Regions from separate parts of the Streptomyces incanus genome, predicted to be linked through region 1. Evidence: riboswitches for the same ligand, from Rfam matches in the RefSeq annotation. Region 1 holds a riboswitch; the other holds the start of a gene.

The links. A riboswitch is a leader RNA that binds a small molecule or an ion and turns the genes downstream of it on or off. The one in region 1 is predicted to bind glycine.
Region 2: it holds a riboswitch for glycine, as region 1 does, so the genes downstream of both, gcvP (aminomethyl-transferring glycine dehydrogenase) here and gcvT (glycine cleavage system aminomethyltransferase GcvT) in region 1, are expected to answer to the same signal.

What each region holds. Positions count from the first base shown of each region.
Region 1 covers NZ_JBHSPC010000014.1:59,221-73,442, forward strand. Annotated here, with positions in the region: gene ACFP2V_RS05135 (trimeric intracellular cation channel family protein) at 1-8, opposite strand, end outside; gene ACFP2V_RS05140 (oligopeptide/dipeptide ABC transporter ATP-binding protein) at 112-1,470, opposite strand; gene ACFP2V_RS05145 (ABC transporter ATP-binding protein) at 1,467-2,468, opposite strand; gene ACFP2V_RS05150 (ABC transporter permease) at 2,475-3,434, opposite strand; gene ACFP2V_RS05155 (ABC transporter permease) at 3,436-4,440, opposite strand; gene ACFP2V_RS05160 (ABC transporter substrate-binding protein) at 4,545-6,215, opposite strand; gene ACFP2V_RS05165 (enhanced serine sensitivity protein SseB C-terminal domain-containing protein) at 6,634-7,383, opposite strand; gene ACFP2V_RS05170 (enhanced serine sensitivity protein SseB) at 7,541-8,347, opposite strand; gene ACFP2V_RS05175 (AAA family ATPase) at 8,501-9,169, opposite strand; glycine riboswitch at 9,404-9,503, shown strand; glycine riboswitch at 9,504-9,626, shown strand; gene gcvT (glycine cleavage system aminomethyltransferase GcvT) at 9,662-10,795, shown strand; gene gcvH (glycine cleavage system protein GcvH) at 11,170-11,547, shown strand; gene glyA (serine hydroxymethyltransferase) at 11,563-12,837, shown strand; gene ACFP2V_RS05195 (L-serine ammonia-lyase) at 13,013-14,222, shown strand, end outside.
Region 2 covers NZ_JBHSPC010000131.1:2,632-16,853, reverse strand. Annotated here, with positions in the region: gene ACFP2V_RS33895 (hypothetical protein) at 229-813, shown strand; gene ACFP2V_RS33890 (DUF5999 family protein) at 1,241-1,447, shown strand; gene ACFP2V_RS33885 (carbohydrate ABC transporter permease) at 1,572-2,336, opposite strand; gene gcvP (aminomethyl-transferring glycine dehydrogenase) at 2,514-5,399, opposite strand; glycine riboswitch at 5,571-5,667, opposite strand; gene ACFP2V_RS33875 (PRC-barrel domain-containing protein) at 5,779-6,153, shown strand; gene ACFP2V_RS33870 (DNA polymerase IV) at 6,239-7,777, opposite strand; gene ACFP2V_RS33865 (MerR family transcriptional regulator) at 7,858-8,544, opposite strand; gene ACFP2V_RS33860 (bifunctional nuclease family protein) at 8,763-9,236, opposite strand; gene ftsR (transcriptional regulator FtsR) at 9,314-10,057, opposite strand; gene ACFP2V_RS33850 (FHA domain-containing protein) at 10,104-11,051, opposite strand; gene ACFP2V_RS33845 (DUF881 domain-containing protein) at 11,113-11,898, opposite strand; gene ACFP2V_RS33840 (small basic family protein) at 12,114-12,446, opposite strand; gene ACFP2V_RS33835 (DUF881 domain-containing protein) at 12,443-13,291, opposite strand; gene ACFP2V_RS33830 (sugar phosphate nucleotidyltransferase) at 13,471-14,222, opposite strand, start outside.

The DNA of each region.
Region 1 (14,222 bases):
TGGAGCACCCGCATATTCTTACTCAGCAAGAACCCCTCGCCTTACAAAGCAAGGCGAGGGGTGATGTGAACTTGCCTGTCCGGGGACCATTCCACGGACGCTCGGCGTCGGCTAGACGGCCTTCTCCGCCGCGGCCTTCTTCTCGGCCCCGGCTTCCGGCTCGGCCCCGGCCTCCGACTCGGTCCCGGTCTCCGGCTGAGCCTTGTCGTCCGTGGCCTCCGGCTCCGTCACGGCCTTCGGCTCCGCCTTCTCCACCGCGGCCTCCGGCTTCTCCGGCTCGGTCTCCGCTTCGGCCTTCTCGTCCGCGACCTTCGGCTCCGCCTTCTCCACCGCGGTCCCGGACTCCTCCACCGCGGCCTTCTCCACCGGCGTCCCGGACTGCTCCGGCGCCGTCACGTCACCGGATCCCACGGACGCCGGGGCGTCCTCGACGCCCTCGCGGGTCGCCGACACCACCTCTCCGTGGGTCCGCTTCAGCGTCCCGGCCGCGATCTCGGCGGTGTAGTGGCAGGCCACCCGGTGGCCGCCGCCGACGTCCCGCAGTTCCGGCCGTTCGGTCGCGCACTTCTCGGCCTGGGCCCAGGGGCAGCGGGTGTGGAAGCGGCAGCCGGTGGGCGGGTTCGCCGGGGAGGGCAGGTCGCCGGTGAGCAGGATGCGCTCGCGGCGGTCCTCCACCTCCGGGTCCGGCACCGGCACGGCCGACATCAGGGCCTTGGTGTACGGGTGCTTGGGCTCGGCGTACAGCGTGTCGCTCGGTGCCTCCTCGACCAGCGAGCCCAGGTACATCACGCCGATCACGTCGGAGATGTGCCGGACGACCGCGAGGTCGTGGGCGATCACCAGGTAGGTCAGGCCGAGTTCCTCCTGGAGTTCCTCCAGCAGGTTGACGACCTGGGCCTGGATCGACACGTCGAGCGCGGAGACCGGCTCGTCGCAGATGATCACGTCCGGTTCGAGGACCAGCGCGCGGGCGATGCCGATGCGCTGGCGCTGGCCGCCGGAGAACTCGTGCGGGTAGCGGGCCAGGGCGTTGGAGGGCAGGCCGACCCGCTCCAGGATCGCCTTGATCTTCTCGCGGCGCTCCTCCTGGTTCTTTCCGATGCCGTGGGCGACCATGCCCTCGGACAGGATCGACTCGATGTTCTGCCGGGGGTTGAGCGAGCCCAGCGGGTCCTGGAAGACCATCTGGAGCCGGCGCCGGAAGCGGCGCATCTCCTCGTTCGGCAGCTTCGCCAGGTCGGTGCCGTCGAGGACGACCGACCCCTCGGTGATGTCCACGAGCCGCAGCACCGACCGCCCTAGGGTGGTCTTGCCGCAGCCGGACTCGCCGACCAGACCGTAGGTCTCGCCGGCCTCGACCTTCAGGGACACCCCGTCCACGGCGTAGACGTGCCCGACCGTACGGTCGAACAGCACGCCCTTCTTGATGGGGAAGTGGACCTTGACGCCGTCCAGTTCGAGCAGGCTCATGCGGGGACCTCCTCGGCCTTCGCGTCGTCGAGTACGGGGTTGACGCACCGCACCCGGTGATCGGCGGCACGCGGCTCGGCGAGCTGCGGGGTGCCGGTCAGGCAGCCCATCTCGTACCGGTCGCAGCGGGGTGCGAAGGCACAGCCGTCGGCCCAGGCGACGCGGTCGTTGATGGAGCCGCGGATGGGCTTGAGGGACTCGCCCCGGGGAGCGTCCAGGCGCGGGATGGAGCCCAGCAGTCCGTGCGTGTAGGGGTGGGTGGGGTGAGCGAACAGCTCGCGGCGCCCGGCGGACTCCACGGCCTTGCCCGCGTAGAGCACGTTGACCTGGTCGCAGAGGCCGGCGACCACGCCGAGGTCGTGGGTGATCATCAGCAGGGCGGTGCCCTCCTGGTCCACGAGCTCCTTGAGCAGTTCCAGGATCTGGGCCTGGATGGTCACGTCGAGGGCCGTGGTGGGCTCGTCGGCGATGAGCATGCGCGGGGCGCAGGCCACCGCCATGGCGATCAGCGCGCGCTGGCGCATGCCGCCGGAGAGCTGGTGCGGGTACTCCTTGAGCCGCCGGGTCGGGTCGGGGATGCCGACCCGGTCCAGCAGGTGGGCGGCCTCCTTGCGGGCGGCCGCCCCCTTCATCCCGCGGTGGCGCTCCAGGATCTCGGTGACCTGCACGCCGATCGGCACGACCGGGTTGAGCGAGGACAGCGGGTCCTGGAAGATCATCGCCATCTTGCTGCCGCGCAGGTCGCGGCGGGCGGACGGGCTCATGGTGAACAGGTCCGTGCCGTCGAATTCGGCACGGCCGCCGACCGTGACGCCCTTGGGGGGCAGCAGGCCCATCAGGGCCAGGGAGGTGACGGACTTTCCGCAGCCGGACTCGCCGACCAGGCCCACGACCTGGCCCTGGTCGACCTCGAAGGAGACGCCGTCGACCGCCCGGGACTCCTTGCGGCCGCGGCCGCCGAAGGTGACGGTCAGTTCGTCGACAGTGAGCAGAGACATGGTGGTTCAGCCTCTCAGCTTCGGGTCGAGGGCTTCCCGCATGGCCTCGCCGAGGAGGGTGAAGCCGAGGGCGGTGATGACGATGCCGACGGCAGGGTAGACCGACATCATCGGCGCGTTGTCGAAGAAGCGCTGTGCCTGGGCGAGCATGACGCCCCACTCGGGGATGGCCGGGTCGGGGTTGCCCAGGCCCAGGTAGGACAGGGCGGAGGCCTCGATGATCGCGGTGGCCAGGGAGAGCGTGGCCTGCACGATCACCGGGCTGAGCGAGTTGGGGATGATCTGCGAGACCACGATGCGCCGCTTGCGCACGCCCAGGGACTTGGCCGCGAGCACGTAGTCCGCGCCGCCCTGCGCCAGCATCGAGCCGCGCAGCAGTCGGGCGAACACCGGGATCTGGACCACACCCACGGCGATCATCACCGTGGTCAGCGACTGGCCCATGACGGCCGCGATGGACACGGCCAGCAGCAGCGACGGCATCGCCAGCATCATGTCGATGAAGCGCATGATGACGGAGTCGATGCGCCTTCCGGTGTCGCCGCCGAGGGTGGCGGCGGCTCCGGAGAGGCCGCCGATCAGGAAGCCGATGACCAGGCCGATGAGCGTGGCGACGACGCCGACGAGCAGGGTCTGGCGGGCGCCGATCAGCATGCGGGAGAACATGTCCCGGCCGAGGTGGTCGAGCCCGAACCAGTTCTCGCCGCGCGGGCCGACGAACTCACCCCGGTTGGGGAAGACCTCGCCGCGCCAGGTCTGGGCGGTGGGGGTGAACGGGGAGATGTACGGCCCGACGATCGCGACAACGACGAAGAGGCCGATGATGACGGCACCGATGATCGCCATCTTGCTGCGCTTCAGACGGCGGAAGGCTTCCCTCCACAGGCTGGCGCCGGTGCTGGTCTCCTTGGTCGCGGTCAGTTCCGCGAGGCGCTGGATCTTGTCGGTCTTGGTGGCGACGCTCACGCTAGTGCACCCGCACTCTCGGGTCGATGAGGCTGTACGCCACGTCCACCAGCAGGTTGATCAGGACGTACACCATCGCGATGAACATGATGAACCCGACGAGCACGGGGTAGTCGCGGCCGTCGATCGCGGTCCGGATGAAGGAGCCGATGCCGCCGAAGTCGAACACCGACTCGGTCAGGACCGCGCCGGACAGCAGGGAGCCCGTGAGCAGGCCGACCGCGGTCACCACGGGGAGCATCGCGTTGCGCAGCACGTGCCGACCGCGGACGACGCTCCGCTTGAGGCCCTTGGCCTCGGCGGTGCGGACGTAGTCCTCGTCCTGCACCTCCAGGACGCTGGCGCGGGTCATGCGCACGATGACCGCGAGCGGGATGGACGCCAGGGCGATGGAGGGCAGCACCAGGTGATGGAGCGCGCTCCCGACGGCGTCGAACTCCCCGGTGAGGATGCCGTCCAGGACGGCGAAACCGGTCACGCTCGTGGCGTCGATGCCGGTCTCCAGGCGTCCGGAGACGGGGAAGAGCCCGAGCTGGACGGCGAAGACGCTCTTGAGGATCAGGGCGAGGAAGAAGACCGGGATGCAGATGCCGACGAGCGAGCCGGAGACGGCGGTGACGTCGAGCCAGCCGCCGCGGTTGCGGGCGGCGAAGTAGCCGAGCGGGATGCCGACGGCCACGGCGATGAGCATCGCGAGGAGGGACAGCTCCACGGTCGCGGGGAAGCGCAGGACGAACTCGTCCCACACCGGCTGTCCGGTCTGGGTGGAGGTGCCCAGGTCGAGCTCGGCGATGCGCTTGATGAAGCGCCAGTACTGGACGTAGACGGGCTGGTCCAGCCCGAGCGCACGGTTGATGCGAATTACTTCGGCCTCGGTGGCCTTCTCCCCCAGGATCGCTGAGGCGGGTCCGCCGGGCAGCCGGTCGAGCCACAGGAAAAGCAGTACCGACAGGCCGAGCAGCGTGGGTATGAGCTGGAGCAGTCTTCGTACGACGAGACGCAGCACCCCGCATGCCCCTTTCTTACGTGATGTGTTCCATGAATGGCCCCGCCCGGCCGTGAGTTTCGACGGCCGGGCGGACCCTGTGTGCTTGGGTGGCTACTGCTCGCTTACTTGAACGAGGCCTCGGCGAAGACTTCCTGCGTCAGCGGGGAGACGTTCGGCGGGTTCACGTTCTTGCCGAAGACGATGGCCGGCGGGGAGGACGAGACCGGGACACCCGGCAGGTACTCCATGACGACCTCGTTGGCGTTCTTGTACGCGGCGATGCGCTCTTCGTGCTTGCCGAGCTTGGAGCCGGCGTTCACGGCGTCGAAGACCTTCTTGTCCTTGAAGCCCCACTGCTTGTCGTACCCGGAGAACCAGGTGCCGATGAAGTTGAAGCCGTCGTTGAAGTCACCGGTCCAGCCGAGCATGTGCAGGTCGCAGGAGCCCGACTCGGTGGCGTCCAGGTAGTCCGGGGCCCACTTCATCGCCTTGGGCGTGACGGTGATGCCGGACTTCTCCAGGTCGTCCTTCATCAGCTCGAACAGGTCCTGCGGGGCAGGCATGTACGGGCGGGTGACCTCGGTCGGGTAGCAGAAGTCGACCTTCAGCTTCTCCTGGCCGGCCTTCTTGAGGAGCTTCTTGGCCTTGGCCGTGTCGTACGGGTACTGCTTGACGTCCTTGGAGTAGCCCTCGATCGTGTCGGGCATGAACTGGTCGGCGACCTTGCCGCCCTCGGGCAGCTGGGTCTTGACCAGGTTCTCCCGGTCGATCGAGTGCGCGATGGCCTGGCGGACTTCCTTCTTCTTGAGCGCGGGGTTGGCCTCCTGGCTCATGCCCACGTAGAAGAGGTTGAAGACGCCACGGGTCGGGACGCCGTAACCCTGGTCCTCGAGGGTCTTGACGTCGGCCGGCGCGACCAGGTCGTAGCCGTCGATGTCACCGGCCTGGAGCGCCTGACGGCGCGTCTGCTCATCGGAGATCGTACGGAAGACCAGGTTCTTGATCTTCGCCTTCTCGCCCCAGTAGCCATCGAAGCGCTCAAGGGAGACTTCCTTGTTGCCCTTGTTCCACTTCGTGATCTTGTACGGGCCGGTACCGGCGACCGTGCCGGCCTCCTGGCTGTACTTGGGGTACGTGATGGCGTCGCCCTTGGCGGAGGCGTCCTGCTTCTCGTACTCCTTGATGGCCTTCGGCGAGTGGATCGCCAGGGCGTTGAGGGAGAAGCCGCCGGGGAGGTTGGCGGAGGGCTCCTTGACCTCGATGACGGCGGTGTTCTCGTCCTTCGCGGTGCAGGACTTGTAGTTCGCCTCGGGCGTTTCCTTGTCCTCGTTCTTCGCGAAGCCGCCCATGATGGTCTGCCAGTAGTACGAGACCGCGCTGGACTGGTAGGTGCCCGTCCAGTTGAACCAGTGGTCGTAGTTGGCGCAGACGGCAGCGGCGTTGAACGCCTCGCCGTCGTGGAACTTCACGTTCTTGCGAAGGTCGAAGGTCCAGACGGTGCCCTTGTCGTTGCTCGACCACTTGTCGGCGAGGCCGCCGACCATCTCGCTGCCGCCGGACTTGTGCTCGATGAGCGCCTCGAACGCCTGGCGCGTCACGCGGAAGGTTTCACCGTCGCTCGCGAGGGCAGGGTCCAGGGAGCCAGGGTCACCGGCACCGGCGAAGACGAAGGTGTCCTTCTTGCCGTCGCTCTTGTTGTCACTGTCCCGGTCGCTGGAGCAGCCCGTGGCGATCAGAGCGACCGCCACCGCGGCCGTGATCGCCCGAGCGGCTCGGGACTTGGATATGCGCATATTGGGGCCACTCCGGGTCCGCTATGTGGATGCATCTTGACCGGCCGAACACTACAGATGTTCACAGCGAGTCGAGAACAGTCCGGATAGCGGTGATACCCACCTGAGATCTGAACAGTTGACATAAGGGACTCTTCAGGCGCCCCCCCTTCAGGAATTAACCGTCCTGAGACATTCGGCTCTCCCCGTATCCCTCCATGGGAAGCGCCGGACCGCGTGAAGAACAGGTGAAACCGCAGGTGACGGGCGGTCAACCGGCGACAGCGGAGCGCACATGGCTGAAAACCTGTCACAAAACCAGTGCCCGGCAGCGGCGTGGGCTGCCCCTGCTGACGCTCGTGTCCACTCCGTGGACACCGTCACGCTGAGTCAGCACAGGAGGGTGCGGCCGTACCCGTCTCCCCCGCATACGGCCCGGTCAGCGCTGGTGCGCGGGCGGATAGCCGGAGCCCGCGGCGGGGGGCGCAGCGGCGCCGTGGGCCTCGCGGTCGTAGAACGGGCGGGCGTTGGCGCGCAGCCACATAGCGACCGGGTCGTGCTCGTCGGACATCGCGACGGTCGACACCGGGAGCCCGTCCGGGACCGCGCCGAGGGACTGCCGCATCATCGCGCGCACCGCGTCCACGGCCGGCGGCGACGTGTCGTACACGTCCAGGCCGATGGCGAGGTACGGGGCGCCCAGCGACGGCTGCACCCAGGCACGGCGCAGCGAGCGGACGGCGGGGGTGCGGTGCGCGTTCTGCGCGAGCAGGGCGTAGAACTGCGGGATCTCGATGGCGGGTTCGGACAGCCGCAGGGGCCCGGCGGGCTGACGGTCGAGGCCGGTGGCGAGCCTGCGCAGATCGAGCCAGGGGATGCCGAGGCCGCCGCCGGGGGCGTGCGGATTGAGCCAGAGTCCGTAGCGGTCGGGGTAGAGGGCGCGGGCGGCCTCGAGGCCGTCGACGACCTCGTAGGACCGGTTCCAGCCACTGGCGGACAGCTCCTGGGCGGAGGTCACGCAGGGCGCGTAGCCGAAGCCGTCGACCTCCATGTTCCCGTACTGGGCGTCCGGGGAGCCCGCCTGACCGTGCCACAGCAGCATCCAGACGTGACCGGAGGAGGGGGTCGCGAGCGCGCGCAGCAACGCCTCGTAGGCGTCGTAACGCCCCGGTGCCACCTGGCGCAGCATGTGCTCGACCTGTCCGGCCGCCGCGGTGCCTGCGCTCACTTTGTATCGCCCCTCCGTACAACACCCTCGCCCAAGCCAATGAACCTAGCTTAAGCGCCTCTCGACCCCGGGGAGCTCCGCCGGTTCGCGGCCGTCCTCCGGCAGCACTGCGGCCCCCTCATCGCTCCCACTGGTAGAAGGGGCGGACACGGTCGCGCATCCACTGGCCGACCGGGTCCTGGGCCACGTCCAGGAGGACCAGGTTGACGGGCCACTTCACCGGCGCGCGGCCCAGCGCGCGGCCCAGCGCGTCCATCGGCGCGGCCCGCAGGTCGCCCTCCGCACGGGTCAGTTCGGCGGAGGACAGTTCGACGCCGACGAACAGCACCGGTTCGGCCGTCTCGATCTCGGCGAGGCAGCGGCGGGCGGTGGAGACGACGCCGAGGGCCTCGAACTCCCTGGAGGCGGCGGCGAGGAAGTCCACCGGGTCGTCCTGCCAGTCGGGTTCGAACAGCTTGACCCGGCCGCCGCTCGCGGGGCCGTCCAGCGGTCCGCGTCCGGCGCGGCACAGGGCGGCGACGGCGGGCGGCGGCAGCGGGACACCGACCAGTCCCCCGGGGTTCACGGCGATCCCGGCCTGCGGTGGCAGACCGCGCGCGAACTCCACCGCGGGCGCGACGGTGAACGACATGGGGGAGCCGACGACCTGACGGAACTGTTCCTCGGAGCTGAAGACCGGGACGTACGCCTGGCCTTCGATCTCCATCGTGGGCAGGTCCAGCGGGCCGCTGTCCGGTCCGCCGCCATCGGGCAGCGGTACCCACACATGGCTCCGGCCCAGTACCTCGATGATCCGGCCGTCGGCCGAGGGGAAGCCGAGGGATGCGGAGAGCACCTCCTCCAGCTCGTTGCCGGGCCATCCGCCGTGCGGATGGGGGTGAGTCTGTGCCGGGAAGTCCGCGGAGAAGCCCGCCGGGAAGTCCATCTGCCTACCGCCTGCCTGGAACCACTGCTGTGGCTGAAAGGCTAACCGCTGCCGCGCCCGGCGGTCGGCCCGTACCGCCGCCTGCCCCTGCACCGGCCGCCTGCCCGCACCCCGGCCGCCTGTCCGTACACCGGCCGGCCGTCTGTGCGGCCGTCAGTTCGTGAAGTCGATGCGGTGCAGTGCGTTCGCCGCGTCGCGGTCGGCCAGGACGGCCGAGCCGCAGCCCGCGGGCAGGATGCCGCGCGTCACGGACGCCAGCAGCCGGTCGATGGCGGTGCGGTGGCGCCGGAAGGCGTACCGGGAGACCCCGCGGCCGCGCTCGCGCTGGCCGTCCAGAGCCTGCTCCGGGGGGACGTCGAGCAGCAGCAGATGCAGGTCCGCGCCCCGGCGGCGGGCCTCGCGGGCCAGCCAGCGGCGCACCCAGGCCTGCGTGCCGCAGTCGTGGACGACGATTCCCTCGCCGGTACGCAGGGCGCGCCGCAGTCCGGCGTAGTGGGCGAGGCGGACCAGGGGCCGGTACACCGCGTACGGCAGGAGGCGCGGCATGCCGCGGTCCCAGCGGTCGCGGGTGTCCTGCGAGTCGATGAGGGTGCCGCGCGCCGCGCGCCGCATGAGGGTGGACTTGCCGCTGCCGGGCAGTCCGGTGACCACGACGAGGTCGCGGGGGCCGAAGAGCAGGGCGTGCGGGCTGCGGCCGGCGCGCTCGCGCAGGTCGCGGACGACAGGCGCGGGCAGGGTGCCGCAGGCCCCCCGGGCCGAGGGGGCCTGCGGCTCGGGCAGCGTGACGCCCGTGGTGGTGGCGTACGCCCTGGCCTTGTTCACCGTGAGTCCTCCCCTGGGGGCTGTCCGGCCCTGTGCCCAGGTACCGGACACCTCCCCGCCGAGTGTAAAGAGACGGTAACGCCGGGTGCCTCTGGTTTCCGTCCCTTTCCCGATACAGGCCTGTCACAGCCGTCCGTGAACACCCGAATACCCTGTGCTTCTCCCAGAAGGGTCCCCCTGCCGCGGCCCCGCGATGCGTGCAATGATGAGCGCGCCAACTGCATACCGGCCGTTTGAATCCGCGCGGGAGAGTCCTCGGCACCGTTGCCGCCGGGGCGCCGAAGGAGCAAGTCCCTCCCTTGAATCTCTCAGGCACCGTTACCGCGTGGGCGAGGCACATCTGAAAAGCGGGCCCCGCGCGAGTCGCCGGTGGCTCCACCCAAGGTGCAAGCCGTGGTCGTCCCCTGCGCGGGCGGTCATGGCGAACCTCTCAGGTTCCGATGACAGATGGGGAGGAAAGACCTCGCCTGTCCTGCCCTGGGAGACCGACCGATGAGCAGTACCGAACTCCGCCGGACCGCGCTCGACGCCGTGCATCGTTCGCTCGGTGCCACGATGACCGATTTCGCCGGCTGGGACATGCCCCTGCGCTACGGCTCCGAACGCGACGAGCACAACGCCGTGCGGACGAGGGCCGGTCTCTTCGATCTCTCCCACATGGGCGAGATCACCGTCACCGGCCCGCAGGCGACCCGGTTCCTCGATCACGCGCTGGTCGGCAACATCGGGACCGTCAAGCCCGGCCGCGCCCGCTACACCATGATCTGCCGCGAGGACGGCGGCATCCTGGACGACCTGATCGTCTACCGGCTCGACGACCCCGAGGCCGGGTCCCCCCGCTACCTGGTCGTCGCGAACGCCTCCAACGCCCAGGTGGTGCTGGACGCGCTCGTGGAGCGGTCGGCCGGCTTCGACACCGAGGTCCGTGACGACCGCGACGCGTACGCGCTGCTCGCGGTGCAGGGCCCCGAGTCCCCCGGCATCCTGCAGTCCCTCACCGACACCGACCTCGAGGGCATGAAGTACTACGCCGGGCAGCCCGGCACGGTCGCGGGCGTCCCCGCGCTCATCGCCCGTACCGGCTACACCGGCGAGGACGGCTTCGAGCTGTTCGTGAAGCCGGAGCACGCGGTCGAACTGTGGCAGGCGCTGACCAAGGCGGGCGAGGGCATCGGGCTGGTCCCGTGCGGGCTGTCCTGCCGGGACACGCTGCGTCTGGAGGCCGGCATGCCGCTGTACGGCAATGAACTGAGCGCCTCCCTGACGCCGTTCGACGCCGGGTTCGGCCGGGTGGTGAAGTTCGAGAAGGAAGGCGACTTCGTGGGCCGCGCCGCCCTGACCGAGGCCGCCGCCCGCGCCGAGGCGACCCCGCCCCGCGTCCTGGTCGGCCTGGTCGCCGAGGGCCGCCGGGTCCCGCGCGCCGGATACGCGGTGGTCGCCGGGGGCGAGGTGATCGGCGAGGTCACCTCCGGCGCGCCCTCGCCGACGCTGGGCCGGCCGATCGCGATGGCGTACGTCGACGTGGCGCACGCGGCGCCGGGCACGGCGGGCGTCGGCGTGGACATCCGCGGCAGCCACGAGCCGTACGAGGTCGTGGCGCTGCCGTTCTACCAGCGGCAGAAGTAACCGTCACGGAGGGCCCCGGGACGGCTGATGCTGTCGGCGAATCCGGTGAACCCGGGGCATGAGCCCGCCGACCGTGACACTTCCGGGAATGTGTCACGGTTCGCCGGAGTACCAGGGCCGTCGGTACGGGCTCGCGAGGCCCGGAACGCCGGGCCGAACCGACCACAGCATCACGGCTTCCGGGCCCTTCCCCGTCGTCGTGGGTCGTCGTGGGTCGGCGCGCAGGTCCTCGTACGTCGCCGTAGGGTCTTCAGGTCCTCGCAGGTCCTCGCACGGATGAGCCGGGCAGATCGTGCCTGCCCACGCGCTTGTCCCGTGCTTCCCGTAGTTTCCGAGTCATCAGCAAGTCCACCGCTTACAGGAGAATCCAGGTCATGAGCAACCCCCAGCAGCTGCGTTACAGCAAGGAGCACGAGTGGCTGTCGGCCGCCGAGGACGGTGTGTCGGCCATCGGCATCACCGAGCACGCGGCCAACGCGCTCGGCGACGTCGTGTTCGTCCAGCTCCCCGAGGTCGGTGACACCGTGACCGCGGGCGAGACCTGCGGCGAGCTGGAGTCGACCAAGTCGGTCAGCGACCTGTACTGCCCGGTCACCGGCGAGGTCACCGAGATCAACGAGGACGTGGTCAGCGACCCGTCGCTGGTGAACTCGGCCCCCTTCGAGGGCGGCTGGCTGTTCAAGGTGCGGGTCGGCGAGGAGCCGGCCGACCTGCTCTCCGCCGCCGAGTACGACGCCTTCATCCAGGGCTGAGGAGGCCGTAACCGCATGTCACTTCTGAACACCCCGCTGCACGAGCTCGACCCGGACGTCGCCGCGGCGGTCGATGCCGAGCTGCACCGCCAGCAGTCCACCCTCGAGATGATCGCCTCGGAGAACTTCGCCCCGGTCGCGGTCATGGAGGCCCAGGGCACGGTCCTCACCAACAAGTACGCCGAGGGCTACCCCGGCCGCCGCTACTACGGCGGCTGCGAGCACGTCGACGTGATCGAGCAGATCGCCATCGACCGGGTCAAGGAGCTGTTCGGCGCCGAGCACGCCAACGTGCAGCCGCACTCGGGCGCGCAGGCCAACGCCGCCGCGATGTTCGCGCTGCTCAAGCCCGGCGACACGATCATGGGCCTGAACCTCGCGCACGGCGGGCACCTGACCCACGGCATGAAGATCAACTTCTCGGGCAAGCTCTACGACGTCGTCGCCTACCACGTCGGCGACGACGGCCGGGTCGACATGGCCGAGGTCGAGCGGCTGGCCAAGGAGAGCAGGCCGAAGCTGATCGTCGCCGGCTGGTCGGCGTACCCGCGGCAGCTGGACTTCGCCGAGTTCCGCCGGATCGCGGACGAGGTCGGCGCGTACCTGATGGTCGACATGGCGCACTTCGCCGGTCTGGTCGCGGCGGGCCTGCACCCGAACCCGGTCCCACACGCCCACGTCGTCACCACGACCACGCACAAGACCCTCGGTGGCCCGCGCGGTGGCGTGATCCTCTCCACGGCCGAGCTGGCCAAGAAGATCAACTCCGCGGTCTTCCCCGGCCAGCAGGGCGGCCCGCTGGAGCATGTGGTCGCGGCCAAGGCCGTCGCCTTCAAGGTCGCCGCGTCCGAGGAGTTCAAGGACCGCCAGCGCCGCACCCTGGAGGGCGCCCGCATCCTGGCCGAGCGCCTGATGAAGGACGACGTCAAGGCGGTGGGCGTGGACGTGCTCTCCGGCGGCACGGACGTGCACCTGGTCCTGGTCGACCTGCGCGACTCCGAGCTGGACGGGCAGCAGGCCGAGGACCGTCTCCACGAGGTCGGCATCACCGTCAACCGCAATGCGATCCCGAACGACCCGCGCCCTCCGATGGTCACCTCGGGTCTGCGGATCGGCACGCCCGCCCTGGCCACCCGCGGCTTCGACGCCGAGGACTTCGCCGAGGTGGCGGACGTGATCGCCGAGGCGCTGAAGGCGCCCTCCCCCTTCGGAGCCGCCGACGCCGAGGCGCTCCGGACACGGGTGACGGCCCTCGCGGAGAAGCATCCGCTGTACCCCGGTCTGAAGTAATTCCGTACGCTTTGATTCGTACGAACGTCCGGGGCATCGCGCACACTGGGTCAGTGTGCGCGATGCCCCGTGTCGTGCGTTCCCCTGTGAACACCGTCCCGTTCCCCGCATGCGTATCACCGCGAACCACCCCCCGGCGGACAGCGGCGTCCGCCGAACCCCTAGGAGTCCTCCCGTGGCCCTCTCGGTCTTCGACCTGTTCTCGATCGGCATCGGGCCGTCCAGCTCGCACACGGTCGGCCCGATGCGGGCCGCCCGTTTGTTCGCCCGGCGGCTGCGCAACGAGGAGCTGCTGGACTCGGTCGCCTCGGTCCGCGCGGAGCTGTACGGGTCGCTCGGCGCCACCGGCCACGGGCACGGCACGCCCAAGGCGGTGCTGCTCGGCCTGGAGGGCGCCTCGCCCCGCACGGTGGACGTGGAGACGGCCGACGGACGGGTGGAGAAGATCAAGGATTCGGGCCGGCTGAGGCTGCTCGACACGCACGAGATCGCGTTCTCCTTCGACGACGACCTGGTGCTGCACCGCCGCAAGGCGCTTCCGTACCACGCGAACGGCATGACCCTGTGGGCGCACGACGCGTCCGGCGCCGAGGTGCTGGCCAAGACGTACTACTCGGTGGGCGGCGGCTTCGTCGTCGACGAGGAGGCGGTGGGCGCGGACCGCATCAAGCTCAACGACACGGTCCTGAAGTACCCGTTCCGCACGGGCGACGAGCTACTGCGCCTGACCCGGGAGACGGGCCTGTCCATCTCCGCGCTGATGCTGGAGAACGAGCGCGCCTGGCGGACGGAGGAGGAGGTCCGCGAGGGCCTGCTGGAGATCTGGCGGGTGATGCAGGCGTGCGTGGCGCGCGGCATGTCCCGCGAGGGCATCCTGCCGGGCGGCCTGAAGGTGCGCCGGCGTTCCGCGAACACGGCACGCAAGCTGCGCGCGGAGGGCGACGCGAAGGCCCTCGCCATGGAGTGGATCACGCTCTACGCGATGGCCGTGAACGAGGAGAACGCCGGGGGCGGCCGGGTCGTCACCGCCCCGACCAACGGCGCGGCCGGCATCATCCCCGCCGTTCTGCACTACTACATGAACTTCGTCCCCGGTGCCGACGAGGACGGTGTGGTCCGTTTCCTGCTGGCGGCCGGTGCGATCGGCATGCTGTTCAAGGAGAACGCGTCCATCTCCGGCGCCGAGGTCGGCTGCCAGGGCGAGGTCGGCTCCGCCTGCTCGATGGCGGCGGGCGCCCTCGCCGAGGTGATGGGCGGCTCACCGGAACAGGTCGAGAACGCCGCCGAGATCGGCATGGAGCACAACCTCGGCCTGACCTGCGACCCGGTCGGCGGCCTGGTCCAGATCCCGTGCATCGAGCGCAACGGCATGGCCGCGGTGAAGG
Region 2 (14,222 bases), on a different contig from region 1:
CGGCTAGCCGAAACATACTCCGAACACGCGTCGTATAAACTCCGTGGACAAGGCAGAAGGTTGGCGCCCACGGTCGAGTGATCCAGGCGACGAGGTGACGTGCGGTACTCCTCACCCCTCACCTCTCGTGCTCAGACCCCCGGCCCCTGCCTTCCGGCCTTCGCGAGCTGACAGCGCCGTCCGCCCCGCCCTCGCGTCACTGTGCCTTCGAATGAGAGGCGACCCATCATGCCCCTGCATGTCCCCCCGGCTCCCGCGCCCGCACTGCGTTCCGTCCTGACCGCACTCTCCTCTCCCACCGCGTTCAGTGAGGCCCGAACTCCCTCCCTCCTCGGCGCCGAGGGGACTGCTTCGCCCGAACTGCCGCTGCCCGTACACGTCCTGGACCGGGTCACCGCCGAGGGCGTGTCCGCGACGCGACTGGCCGGCTGGCGCTTCCTGATCCGCTGCGGCGACCGGGCGGTGGCCGCGGCGGACACCGTACTCACCCCCGACGGCTGGACCTTCTCCCGCTTCTTCGAGGGCCCCTACATCGCTTCCACCGAACTGGCCCTGCGCCAGGCCGAGGCCCTGCCGCAGTCGTACCAGCCCCGACTGCTGTCGGTCCCCGGCCTCTACATGCTGACCCTCTGGCTGCACGGCGACCGTACCGCGGACGGCGCCACCGGCCATCCGGCAGCCACCGACCTGCTCGTCCCGCTCGCCCCGGCACCGCCCGGCATCGCGGCCCACCGCCCGCACCGGGCCGCCGAACTCCTCCCGGTACTGACCCACCGGGCCACGCCCGACCGGCTGCTCGGCTCACCCGCCTGACGCCTCACCCCTCGCGCGAGCACCCTTTCTGCACCCCTCCCCCTCCCACACCTCGCTCCTCCATGCCCCGCCGCCGGGCCGCCGGCGGCGGGGCACACCCTCGCCGGAACCACGAGGAAGCCCGACGTGGTCCTGAACACCGGGCGACCAGGACTCCGGACCGGACTAGCCTCATCCGGCCATGCGGAACCACCCGAATTGACAGGGCAGTTGAGTTGAACCGTCCGCCAGGGTGACGCGTCATCAACCTGTGAGGGGCGGTGCCGCGAAACCCCTGCGGATTTCCGCCCGAGGGGCAACACTTGTTTCCGACCAGCCTGTCTCGACGGGCCTATCACCACGGGGGGCGGCCATGAACGAAGCTTCACGCCGCGGAACTGAAACGACAGCCAGCCCACAGGTCACGCCAGAGCGAAAGATCCCATCCATGTGCCAGCACCAGCCGCCTTGCCCCGCAGCCGATTCCGCCGACCGGGAGTCCGCCCGTCTCGTGGCGCACCACCCGGAGCAGGGCTGGAGCCTGCTGTGCAACGGTGTCGTGCTCTTCGAGGACACCGGTGAACTCCTGCCCGATGGCAGGTGCATCGCCCCGCAGCGCTTTCAGGGCGCCATCCAGGTGATGACCACCGCCTAGCTCTGCCGGGCGGAGCGGAGCCCGCCCACGGAACCCGGGGGCCGGACCGCGGGAACTCCCGCGAACCGGCCCCGACGCATATCCAGGGTCTGTCACACACCGTGATACACCGGGCGTGTGTGCGTCACCCCTTGGTCGCGCCCGCGGTCAGGCCGCCGACGAGCTGGCGCTCGGCGACCGAGCAGAAGGCGAGCGCGGGAACCATGGCCAGGACGAGATACGCGAAGACACGCGCGGTGTCCACGGAGTCCTGTCCCTGGAACTGCTGGACGCCTATGGGGATGGTCCACCAGGTGTCGTCGGTGAACACCAGCAGCGGCAGGAAGAAGTTGTTCCGGCCGGTGACCACGGCGAGCACCGAGACGGTGCCCGGCGCGGGCCGTGCCATCGGCAGCAGCACCCGCCAGAAGAAGCCGAACGGGCTGCAGCCGTCGAGCCTGGCCGCCTCCTCCGGCTCCCCCGGGATCTGCCGGAAGAATCCGCGCAGGATGGTGATCGTCATCGGCAGGCCGAAGGCGGCCTGCGGGAGGATCACGCCGAGCGGGTTGTCCAGCAGGCCCATGGAGCGCAACAGCAGGAACAGCGGCAGCGCGGCCACCGCGAACGGGAACATCAACCCCCTCGTGAACAGCCTGAACAGCATCTCCCGCCCCCGGAAGGCGAACCGGGGGCGGGAGAACGCCGCCGGCGCGGACACCACGACCACGATCAAGGCCGTGGCGATGGCGATCAGCGTGCTGTTGCCGACCAGCCGCCAGAAGTCACCGGAAGCGAGGATGCCGGTGTAGTTGGCGCCTACCCACGGGTCGGGCGGCCAGGCGGGGTTGCCGGAGAGCTGGTCGGTGGACTTGAACCCGGACAGCACGGCGTACAGCAGGGGTACGGCCATCACCGCGCCGACGGCGATCAGGACGAGATGCAACGGCAGGGTCCGGAGAAAACGCCGGCGCGGGGCCGGGGCACGGGCCCGGAGCCGAGCCCGGAGCCGGCCTTGGACTCGCTCGCGGACGCGTCCAGGGACGCCGGCGCGGACGTGCCGAGGCCGGCCCGTTTTTGAGAGAGCGTCTCAGTCTTCGTACGCCTCCAGCGGGGGGCAGGAGCACACCAGGTTGCGGTCGCCGAAGGCCTGGTCGACGCGGCGCACCGGCGGCCAGTACTTGTCGGCGGCGCTCACTCCGGTCGGGAAGACGGCTTCCTGGCGGCTGTACGCGTGCCCCCACTCCCCACCGAGCGCGGCAGCGGTGTGCGGGGCGTTGCGCAGGGGGTTGTCGTCCGCGGGCCACTCACCGGATCCGACCTTCTCGATCTCCGCGCGAATTGCGATCATCGTCTCGCAGAATCGGTCGAGTTCGGCCAGGTCCTCGGACTCGGTCGGCTCGATCATCAGCGTCCCGGCCACCGGGAACGACATCGTCGGCGCGTGGAAGCCGTAGTCGATCAGTCGCTTGGCCACGTCGTCCACGCTCACGCCGGTCGCCTTGGTCAGGGGGCGCAGGTCGATGATGCACTCGTGCGCGACCAGCCCGCCGGGGCCGGTGTACAGCACCGGGTAGTGCGGCTCGAGGCGCTTGGCGATGTAGTTGGCGTTGAGCACCGCCACCTGGGTGGCCCGCTTGAGCCCCTCGCCGCCCATCAGCCGGACGTACGCCCACGAGATGGGCAGAATCCCCGCCGAGCCCCACGGCGCCGCCGAGATGGGCCCGATCCCGGTCTCCGGCCCGGCCTCGGGCTGCAGCGGGTGGTTCGGCAGGTACGGCGCCAGGTGCGCCCGCACGCCGACCGGGCCGACGCCGGGACCGCCGCCGCCGTGCGGGATGCAGAAGGTCTTGTGCAGGTTCAGGTGCGAGACGTCCCCGCCGAAGTGTCCGGGCTTGGCCAGTCCGACCAGCGCGTTGAGGTTCGCGCCGTCCACGTACACCTGGCCGCCGGCCTCGTGCACGGCCGCGCAGATGTCGGCGACGTGCTCCTCGAACACACCGTGCGTCGAGGGGTACGTGATCATCAGCACCGACAGCTCGTCGCGGTACCGCTCGATCTTCGCGCGCAGGTCGTCGACGTCGACCTCGCCGTCCTCGGCGGTCTTCACGACGACGACCTTCATGCCGGCCATGACGGCGCTGGCGGCGTTGGTGCCGTGCGCGGAGGACGGGATGAGGCAGACGGTGCGCTGCTCGTCGCCGTTGGCCCGGTGGTAGCCGCGGACGGCCAGCAGGCCGGCCAGTTCGCCCTGGGAGCCCGCGTTGGGCTGAAGGCTCACCTTGTCGTAGCCGGTGACCTCCGCGAGCCGGTCCTCCAGCTCGTGGATGAGCGTGAGGTAGCCCTCGGCCTGTCCGGCCGGCGCGAAGGGGTGCAGCTGCCCGAACTCGGGCCAGGTGATGGACTCCATCTCCGCGGTCGCGTTGAGCTTCATGGTGCAGGAGCCCAGCGGGATCATGCCGCGGTCCAGCGCGTAGTCGCGGTCGGCGAGCCTGCGCAGGTAGCGCAGCATCGCGGTCTCGGAGCGGTGCTGGTGGAAGACGGGGTGCGTCAGGTACTCGTCGGTGCGCAGCAGGGCGTCCGGGAGGGTGTTCCGCGCGGCCGCGTCCAGGGATTCGACATCTCCCTCGACACCGAAGGCGCTCCACACGGCGGCGAGCCGGTCGCGCGTGGTGGTCTCGTCGCAGGCGATCGAGACGAGGTCGGCGTCGACGGGGTGCAGGTTGACGCCGTTGTCCCGGGCGGCGGTCACGACCTCGGCGGCCCGCCCCGGGACCCGCACGGTCAGCGTGTCGAAGTAGGAACCGTGGACGATCTCCACGCCGCCGGCCCGGAGCCCTTCGGCGAGGACGGTCGCGTAGCGGTGGGTGCGCCACGCGATGGTCCTCAGCCCCTCGGGGCCGTGGTACACGGTGTACATGCCCGCCATGACGGCGAGCAGTACCTGGGCGGTACAGATGTTGCTGGTGGCCTTCTCACGGCGGATGTGCTGCTCGCGGGTCTGGAGCGCGAGCCGGTAGGCCCTGTGCCCGTCCGCGTCGACGGAGACGCCGACGAGCCGTCCGGGCAGGCTGCGCGCCATCTTCTCCTGCACGGCCATGTATCCGGCGTGCGGTCCGCCGAAGCCCATCGGCACGCCGAAGCGCTGCGTCGTGCCGATCGCGATGTCCGCGCCGAGTTCGCCGGGGGACGTCAGCAGCGTGAGGGCGAGCAGATCGGCGGCGACGGTGACGAGCGCGCCCAGTTCGTGCGCCCGGTCGATCACCGGCTTGATGTCGCGTACGGCACCGGAGGCGCCCGGGTACTGGATCAGTACGCCGTTGATCTCACGCTCGGCGACTTCGGCGGGGATGCCTTCGCTCAGGTCGGCGACGACGACCTCGACACCCGCCGGCTCGGCGCGCGTCCGGATGACGGCGATGGTCTGCGGCAGCGCGTCCGCGTCGACCAGGAACAGGCCCTTCTTGTTCTTGCCCATGCGGCGCGAAAGCGCCATCGCCTCGGCGGCCGCGGTGCCCTCGTCGAGCAGGGAGGCTCCGGAGGTCGGGAGGCCGGTGAGCTCGGCGACCATGGTCTGGAAGTTCAGCAGCGCCTCGAGCCGCCCCTGCGAGATCTCGGGCTGGTACGGCGTGTAGGCCGTGTACCAGGCGGGGTTCTCCATGACGTTCCGCAGGATGACGGGCGGCGTGAAGGTCCCGTAGTACCCCAGCCCGATCATGGAACCGAGCACCTCGTTGCGGTCGGCCAGCGACCGCAGCTCGGCCAGCACCTCGGGCTCGGTCCGGGCACCCGGCAGGTCCAGCGCGTCGGCGTTCTTGATCACGTCCGGGACCGCGGCGGCCGTCAGCTCGTCGAGCGAGCCGTAGCCGACCTGCGCCAGCATCTTGGCGCGGGCCTCGTGGTCGGGGCCGATGTGACGCTGCTCGAAGGGCGTTCCCTGTTCGAGCTCGGAGAGGGAAATGCGATGGGCGGTCATGTGCGGAGGCCTCCTGGTCCGACGACCTTCGAGGGGCACCATGGCGGGTGCCCGGACGGCCTCCCCCTCTGTCATCTCAACCTGAGAGCTTCACCGGCCGCCCGGGGCGGCCGGCTTTCACCGTCGGTGAGAGCGGGAGCCGTCGACACCCGCCCTGCTTTCCAGAGTGACCTCGTCCATGCGGTACGTGAGCCTGAGAGATTCCGGGGAGGATTTGCTCCTTCGGCGCCCTCCGATGGTGCAGGGAGGGCTCTCCCGCACGGGGTCAGCAGCCGCTGCCAGGGTACCAGCGAGGGCAAGGCCCGGACTTTCGAGTGGCCGCTCCGCCGATTGTGCCGTTTTGTAGTGCTGACGAATTCTTGCGACCTGTGGAGGGCCCGTGCAGACCGACATCGATCCGCGCAACCTGATCGGCCGCAAGGCGTTCGACCGCAATGGCAACCGGATCGGCACGATCGACGAGGTCTATCTCGACGACGCCACCGGCGTGCCGGAGTGGGCGGCGATACGCACCGGCCTGTTCAGCAGGGACGCCTTCGTCCCCCTGGAGCCGAGCGAGCTGATCGACGGCGGTCTCCACATCCCCTTCGAACGCGCTCTGATCAAGGACGCCCCCGACTTCGGTGTGGGCCGTCATCTCTCCCCGGAGCAGGAGCTCCAGCTCTACCACCACTACGGCCTGGACACGGCCGCCCCTCCCCCGCTCCCGGACCACGACTTCGGCAGGCTCGCCGGCAGGGACGACTCTGCCTGAGGACGCCACCCGTGGCGCATCCGAACCACCGACCCGGCACCCGCCCGTCCAGGGCCTGCCTCCGGGCCCACGCAGGGCAGCGCCCTCACTCGCCCAAGGCCCCCGGGTCCGCAACGCCGGCCACCGCCCCCGCACCAGCCCTTGAAACCTGGCTACCCCGGGCGTCGCCGTCGGCCCGGCCGTCCTGGGTGCCCTCATCGCCCTGACCGTCGCTGCCCTGACCGTCGTCGTCCTGGCTGTCCTCGCCGCTCGGGCCGCCCGCGCTCCTCCCGCTGCCCCCAGGTCTTCGCTCCACCAACGGCAGCGGATCGGCGGGGTGCAGGGCCGGGTCGTCGGTCCGGAAGGTCCTCACCCGCCCCGGCGCCGACCCGGGCGTCTCGAACCGCACGGTGACCCGCCCGAGGCCGCTGCCCTGGACCCACCCATGGCCGTACTCGCTGTGCCTCACGTCGTGCCCGGCCGGCCAGCGCCGCTCGGCACCCGCCTGTTGCCGTTCCTCCGCGGGCACTGCCGCCTCCGCTTCCTCGCCCAGCAGCTCCTTGTCCCGCTCCCCCGCCGCCTGCGCGAACAGGTCCTCCTGCGTGTAGTCGGCGAGCCCGCTGACCCCCACGCCCAGCAGCCGCACGCCGCCCGTCGTGTCGACCGGGTCCAGCAGCCGCGCCGCCGCCTCACGCACCACCGCCGGATCGTCCGTGGGCCCCCGCAGGGTCTCGGAGCGGGTGAGCGTCGAGAAGTCGTACCGCCGGACCTTCAGCACGATGGTCCGTCCCGACAGCCCCGCGGCCCTCAGCCGGCGCACACAGCGGTCGGCGAGGCGCTGTACCTCCACCCCGACCCGCACCCGGTCGTGGATGTCCACGTCGTAGGTGTCCTCGACCGACACCGACTTCGTCTCCCGCTCGGCCACCACGGACCGATCGTCCCTCGCCAGGGACATGGCGTGCAGGGCGTGTCCGTGTGCCTTGCCGAGCAGGCGTACCAGCTCGTCCTCCCCTGCCTCGGCGAGGTCCCCGACCGTGTGGATGCCGGCCCGCCGCAGGTGGTCACCGGTGGCCGGCCCGACACCCGGCAGTGTCCGGACCGGCAGCGGCGCCAGCAGGGCCCGCTCGGTCCCCGGCTCGATCAACACCAGCCCGTCCGGCTTGGCCTGCTCCGAGGCGATCTTCGCCAGCATCTTGGAGGCCGCCAGCCCCACCGATCCGGTGAGCCCCGTGACCGCCCGTATGTCCGCGCGCAGCTTCGCGCCGGCCAGCCGCGCGGACCGCTCGTCCCAGGCCGCCCCTCCGGCCTCCAGATCCACGAACGCCTCGTCCAGGCTCAATGGTTCCACCAGCGGCGACAACGCCCGCAGCAGCTCCATCACCTGGTCACTGATCGACCGGTACAACGCGAAGCGGGGCACCAGATACGCCGCGTTCGGCGCGAGCCGCCGCGCCTGCGCCATGGGCAGCGCGGAATGGACACCGAGGACCCGGGCCTCGTACGAGGCGGTGGCGACCACACCGCGCGGCCCGAGCCCGCCCACGACCACGGCCTTCCCGCGCAGGCTCGGCTTGGACGCCTGCTCCACCGAGGCGAAGAAGGCGTCCATGTCGAGATGCAGGACTGTGGGCGCGGATCTCACATCTCCGATGCTGCCCTACGCCACTGACAATGCCCCGCCGCGCGTGTCGCCGGCACGGACCGTGCGGTCTGCGCAGCGGCTCAGACGGCGCGGTTGCGCCGCCTCGCCAGCTCGTCCGTCGGGTTGGGGCCGATCAGTGTCTCCCCGGTGTCGATGCGTTCCCCGTGCAACTGCGACAGCGCGCTCTCGACGTCCCGCCACACCACGCCCACAGCGATCCCGAAGACCCCCTGACCACCCTGGAGCAGGGCATGGACCTCGTCCGGCGTGGCGCACTCGTAGACCGTGGCGCCGTCGCTCATCAGCGTCATGCGCTCCAGGTCGCGAAGGCCCCCCTCCCGCAGGTGCTGGACCGTGGTGCGGATGTTCTGCAGCGAGACACCGGTGTCCAGGAACCGCTTGACGATCTTCAGGACGACGACGTCCCGGAAGCTGTACAGCCGCTGTGTCCCCGAGCCGTGGGCGGGCCGCACGCTCGGCTCCACCAGCCCCGTGCGAGCCCAGTAGTCCAGTTGCCGGTAGGTGATGCCGGCGGCCGCGCAGGCCGTCGGACCGCGGTAGCCGATCTCCTCGGACGCCATGGACGTCGCCGCCCCTCCGCTGCTCGGCACGGCCGCCGGTCGCTGCGGAGCAGGATCGGCCGCGTTGCCGTGATGGGCATACGCCCCGCTCGCGCGGAGCTGAGAGCCTGGGGGAGGGTACGGACCGCTCACCCCGAGACCATGTCCGGGGGCACCCCCAGCCATACCGTCGCCGGTGCTTCTCACGCCGACCTCCGTCCTTGACCTGCCTCCTCGACGGTAGGCAGTCACCAAGGGTGCGTCAACGATCGCCACACTCGGCACGCCGAGTGATAATCACCCTAAGAGTGGTTTTCCGTGCCCCATCACGGGGAAAGGCTAGCCGAATGCCCTCCGTGCGGGCCGCGCGAGGCTCTCACGCACCGCGGTTCCGAGCGGCATTCCGACGGAACGGCCGCCGTCCCTCACTGGCTGCTGGAGCCGAAATCCTCCGGCGAGATCTGGTCGAGGAACTCGCGGAACTTCTCCACCTCGTCCTCCTGCTCGTCCGGGATGGCGATCCCCGCGTCGTCGAGCACCGTGTCGCTGCCATAGATCGGCGTACCCGTGCGCAGCGCCAGTGCTATCGCGTCGGACGGCCGGGCACTCACCTCGACACCGCTGGCGAAGACCAGCTCCGCGTAGAAGACCCCCTCACGCAGATCTGTGATGCGCACTTCCGTGAGCTCCTGGCCGACGGCTTCCAGCACGTCCTTGAAGAGGTCATGGGTCAGCGGGCGTGCGGGAGCCATGCCCTGCTGGGCGAAGGCGATGGCCGTCGCCTCCCCCGGGCCGATCCAGATGGGGAGGTACCGGTCGCCTCCCACTTCACGCAGCAGCACGATCGGTTGGTTCGAGGGCATTTCGACCCGGACACCTACGACATCGAGCTCGTTCACACAGCAACCCTAGGCCGTGCCCGGGATGTTTGGGTAGTCGGGCCTGGGTCGGGCGGCCGATCCAGGCCCTCCGCGCCTCAGGGCAGCCTCACCCCGAGCGCCACGCTCACCAGCGCGGCGTGCAATTTCACCGTGAGACCGGCGAGCTCCTTCGTGCGCGCCTCCGCGTGCGCCCTGGTCTGCGGGTTGCGGTGACGCTTGAGCGGGGCGACGACCTGGTCGACCAGCCCGGCCTCCCGGTCGGCGGCGGCCTTCATCGCCCTCAGGTGCCGCGGCTCGATGCCGAACCGCCTCAGCTCGGTGATGAGGCCGGCGACGGTGACCGCCTCGGCGTCGTACACCTCGTCCTCGACCGGCGCGATCAGCCCGTACGACTCCCACTCCGCGAGCTGCTGCTGGTCGGCGCCGACCGCCGCCAGCAACTGGGCCCTCCCGATCCGGGCCGCTGTGGCGGGCGGCTCGGCGGACAGCTCGGGGCCGGCTTCCCCGTCCCGCGGCCGGGACAGTGCCGGAAGCGGGACGGCCTCGCCGCGCCCCATGGCGTCCAGGTGCTCGCGGATCACCTTGAGCGGCAGATAGTGGTCCCGCTGCATCCTCAGGACATGGCCGAGACGCTCCACGTCCCCGGCACTGAACTTGCGGTACCCCGAGGGGGTGCGCTGCGGCTCGATGAGCCCCTCCGACTCCAGGAAGCGGATCTTGGAGATGGTGACTTCGGGGAATTCCTCACGCAGCACGTTCAGCACCGTGCCGATGCTCATCAGTCCAGTTCCCGCGGCGGCGGTACCGTGCCCGGCACCGCCGCTCGGTGTATGAAGCATGGCCCTTCCCTGGGGTCAGGGTGCCCCGGACGGAGTCCGGGGAGGGTCAGTAGCCCCGCTGGCTCGCGTAGAAGACCAGCCGGTACTTGCCGATCTGCACCTCGTCACCGTTCGACAGACCGACCTGATCGATCCGCTCACGGTTGACGTACGTGCCGTTCAGGCTGCCCACGTCGGCCACGGTGAACGAACCGTCCTGGCTGCGGCGGAACTCCACGTGCCGGCGGGAGACCGTCACGTCGTCCAGGAAGATGTCGCTCTGCGGGTGGCGTCCGGCCGTGGTCAGGTCGCCGTCCAGCAGAAAGCGGCTGCCCGAGTTCGGCCCGCGGCGCACGACCAGGAGCGCGGAACCCATCGGCAGTGCGTCGACGGCCGCCTGTGCCTCCGGGGACAGCGTCGGCACCTGCGTCTGGCCGGTGACCTCGGCGTCGTACGCCTCGAGACCGGAGATGGAGATGGTGGACGTCGTCTCGGAGGGACGCTCCGGGACGGCTCCGGGCCTGAGCGGGGCTCCACAGTTCGAACAGAAGCGGCTGTTCTCCGCGTTGCGGTTACCGCACCTCGTGCACACCAAGGCCGACATGGACGGAGCCTCCTGCCCACCGGGGGCCTGGGACGCGTACGGGGTGGAGAACCCTCCACCCGTACCTGAGGTTGACGGTTGCCCGAAACCTATGCCGCTCGACTGCGCAGGGTCAACCGACGACGCGCCCTGGCCTCCCGAAACGTCCTCGCCCGGACCGCCGACCTGATCCCGGTACAGCGGACGCGACGCCTCCGCGTCGGGCTGTGCGCGATGACGAGCGGTCGCGTTGTCGCGGCCTTCTCGCGCGCTCTTGCCGAACAACTTCCCAAACAACTTCACGGGCGATTCCCCTTGACCGAAACAGACCCGCCCGTGGGGCAGGACGAACCCTGACTGAACACACTGGCCGACCCGGACATCCTCACAACGTCCGTATCCACCAGACAGTTTCCACCACGCACCACCCATTCGGTGCGCCGACCCCCCGCAACCTCTTGCCCTCGCCGGTCGCCCTCCATGCACCCCCGGTTCACTGCGAGGACGACCGAGCGTAGTCAGGCTGCTTCGCCGGTCGCAAGGCATCCACGACGATCTTGGTCGACCGCTCCACCGAGACGGTGGCCTGTTCCTTCTCGAGAGTCTGCACCACTCCTCCAGGAATGTTGAGCGCCGGCTCGAGGTCCTGCGGCTTGCCGATGACCTTGAAACGATAGGGGGTAGTGATCTTGTTCCCGTCAACGCTCACTCCGTCGCCGGAATCCGACAGGTAGGTGCCCGCCACGACACGTACGCCGTTCACCTGAATGGCCTCGGCGCCGGCGGCGCGCAGCTCCTGGACCGCATCGAGCAGCATGTTCGACTCGACCATCCCCTTCGGGTCCTCGATGACCAACGTGATGCCGGGGCCCTGTGCAGCCACCGTGCCCGCCAGGATGCCGAGTTGGCGTTCCCTCTCGAGCGTCTGCCGGCGCGCCTCCTCGGCCTGGTCCGAACTGTTCTCGAGCTCGTCGCGCTGCTCCTCGAGTCCTTGCTTCTCGTCCTCAAGACGCTCTGTGCGGTCGTCGAGTTCATCGAGGATGCGGACGAGATCCTCCTGGCGTGCGCCGCGCAGGGCGCTGTCGCCCTCGCTGTTCGAGGCCACCTGGACGGCCAGGCCGAAGCCCAGGCCGAACAGCAGGAGAGCGACGATGAGCTGGGCCCGGGTGATCCGTGGCGGCCACAGGCCTTTCACCAGACGCTGCCGTCCGGACAGATCGGTTCCGAGCCGCTCCGGTGGCGCCTCCCCCTCCGTGGACGCGGACGCGCTCGCGGGCACCTCGTCGGGCAGTTCCTCACGGAAGCTGCCGCCGGGTGCCGCGGCGGGACGCGGTGCGAGAGCAGGGCGCGGTGCCGAGGCGGGGCGAGGCGGGGACGCCTGGTGGCCTCCGGTAACCGCGTGCGGTCCGGCCGGCGGCTCGGGCGTCGTCCTGTCGTCCTGATGGGGGTGCTCGTGCTCGTGCTCGTGCTCGTGGTTCTGATCGCTCATCGGTCTCACGCCCGGAAGACGTGCCGGCGGATCGCCGCGGCGTTGGAGAAGATCCGGATGCCGAGGACGACCACCACGCCCGTGGACAGCTGGGCACCTACGCCCAACTCATCACCGAGGAAGACGATCAGCGCGGCAACGACCACATTGGACAGGAACGACACCACGAAGACCTTGTCGTCGAAGATGCCGTCGAGCATGGCCCGCAGCCCGCCGAAGACGGCGTCGAGCGCCGCCACGACGGCGATCGGCAGGTACGGCTCGACGACCGCCGGTACCTCGGGCCGGACCAACAGGCCGGCCACGACTCCCACGACGAGGCCCAGTACGGCGATCACGGTGTGCCTTTCTCAGGTGCAGTCTTGGTTATCGGTTGAGCAGTCCGCACGATCACGCTCGGCGCGGCGGGCAGCCGGAGGTCGTCCTCCACCGAGAGAGCGGTACGAATGTCGTAGCTTTCCTGCAGGGCATGCAGATACAGCCCGTCCGAGCTGTTCTGGTACCGGCTGCTCAACTGCTGGCCGTCCCCCACGGCGAAGACCGTGTACGGGGGTACCAGCGGCCTGTTGTCGACCAGTATCGCGTCCCCCGCGGCCCTGATCGCCGAAAGCGCCGTCAGCCGCTGCCCGTTGATGGAGATCGCCTCGGCGCCGGACTCCCACAGGCCGTTGACCACGCGCTGCATGTCCCGGTCGCGGACCCGTCCGGTGTCGGAGAACCCGGTGGTCGAACGGGCGTCTCCGTCCCCGCCGGTGCTCGTGTCCTTGGCGTCGTTCACCACGAGCTTCACGCCGGGACCGTGCACCGCGACAGCGCCCGCCAGGACGCCCACCAGATCGGTGCGTTCGCTCTGACCGCTGCGCTTGAGCGCCTCGCGCTGCCGCGCGCTCACGTCGGCGCGGAGGGCGTCGATACCGTCTTCGAGCTTGTCCGCCGCCTCGGTCTCCCGGTCGATCCTGTCGATCAGTTCTTCGCGCTCCTTGGCGACGACGGGAGCCTCCACCCTGGCCTGCGCGGCTCCGACGGTCACCACCAGGGCCGCGAGCACCAGACCGCCGGCGAGCCCCAGTTTCGCCCTGAGGGTCTTCGGCATGCCTCCGCCGCCGTCGGCCTGCTTCCGCGCGGCAGCCTCGGCGTATCCCTCGTCGAGGCTGTGGTCCATCACGTTGGTGATCAACGACATGGACGCGTCCGGACGCGGTAGCCGCTGGGGGGTGCTCCGAACGGGGGGTTGCTGCGGCATGCCGCACATCGTCGCATGCCGCGGGCGCTACCTCCGAACGGGCCCACGTACGTGCCGGACAGGTCCCGTCGGGGATACTTGTCCGGCACGCACGCATACCGCTCGTTGCACGGTTTTGACTACCGTCCGGCGCTGTCCACGACCAAGGCCCACTCGTCGAGCAGAGCCTGGGCAGAGGCGTCGTCGGGGCCCTCGGCCCACAGGTGGGTGACCGCCTCGGCCGGGTCGGGCAGCACCATCACCCAGCGGCCGTCGGTCTCCACCACACGCACACCGTCAGTGGTGTCCACGAAGCGGTCACCGGCCTCCTCGACGACCCGCCGCATCACGAGCCCCTTGACCGCCCACGGGGTCGCCAGGTCACGCTTGATCACGTGCGCACGCGGGATACGCGCATCGATCTGGCTGAGCGTGAGTTGCGTCCTGGCCACCAGACCGATGAGCCGGACGAAGGCCGCGGTGCCGTCGTAGACCCTGCTGAACTCCGGAACGATGAAACCGCCCTTGCCGTCACCGCCGAAGATGGTGCCCTCCTCCCCGCCCACGCGGGTGAGGTCGTCGGGCGAGGTGGTCGTCCACTCCACCTGGGTACCGTGGTAGGCCGCCACCTGCTCGGCGATCCTGGTGGTGGTCACGGGAAGCGCGACCCGGCCGCTGCGCCGCTCGGCCGCGATGAGGTCGAGCATGACGAGCAGCGCCCGGTCGTCCTCGATGATCCTCCCCTTCTCGTCGACGAGGGAGAGCCGCTCGCCGACCGGGTCGAATCGCACACCGAACGCGGCACCGGAGGATGCCACCATCTCGCCGAGCCGCACCAGCCCCGCCCGCCGGACATCTGCCGTCTCGGTCGGCCTGGACTCGTCGAGCCCCG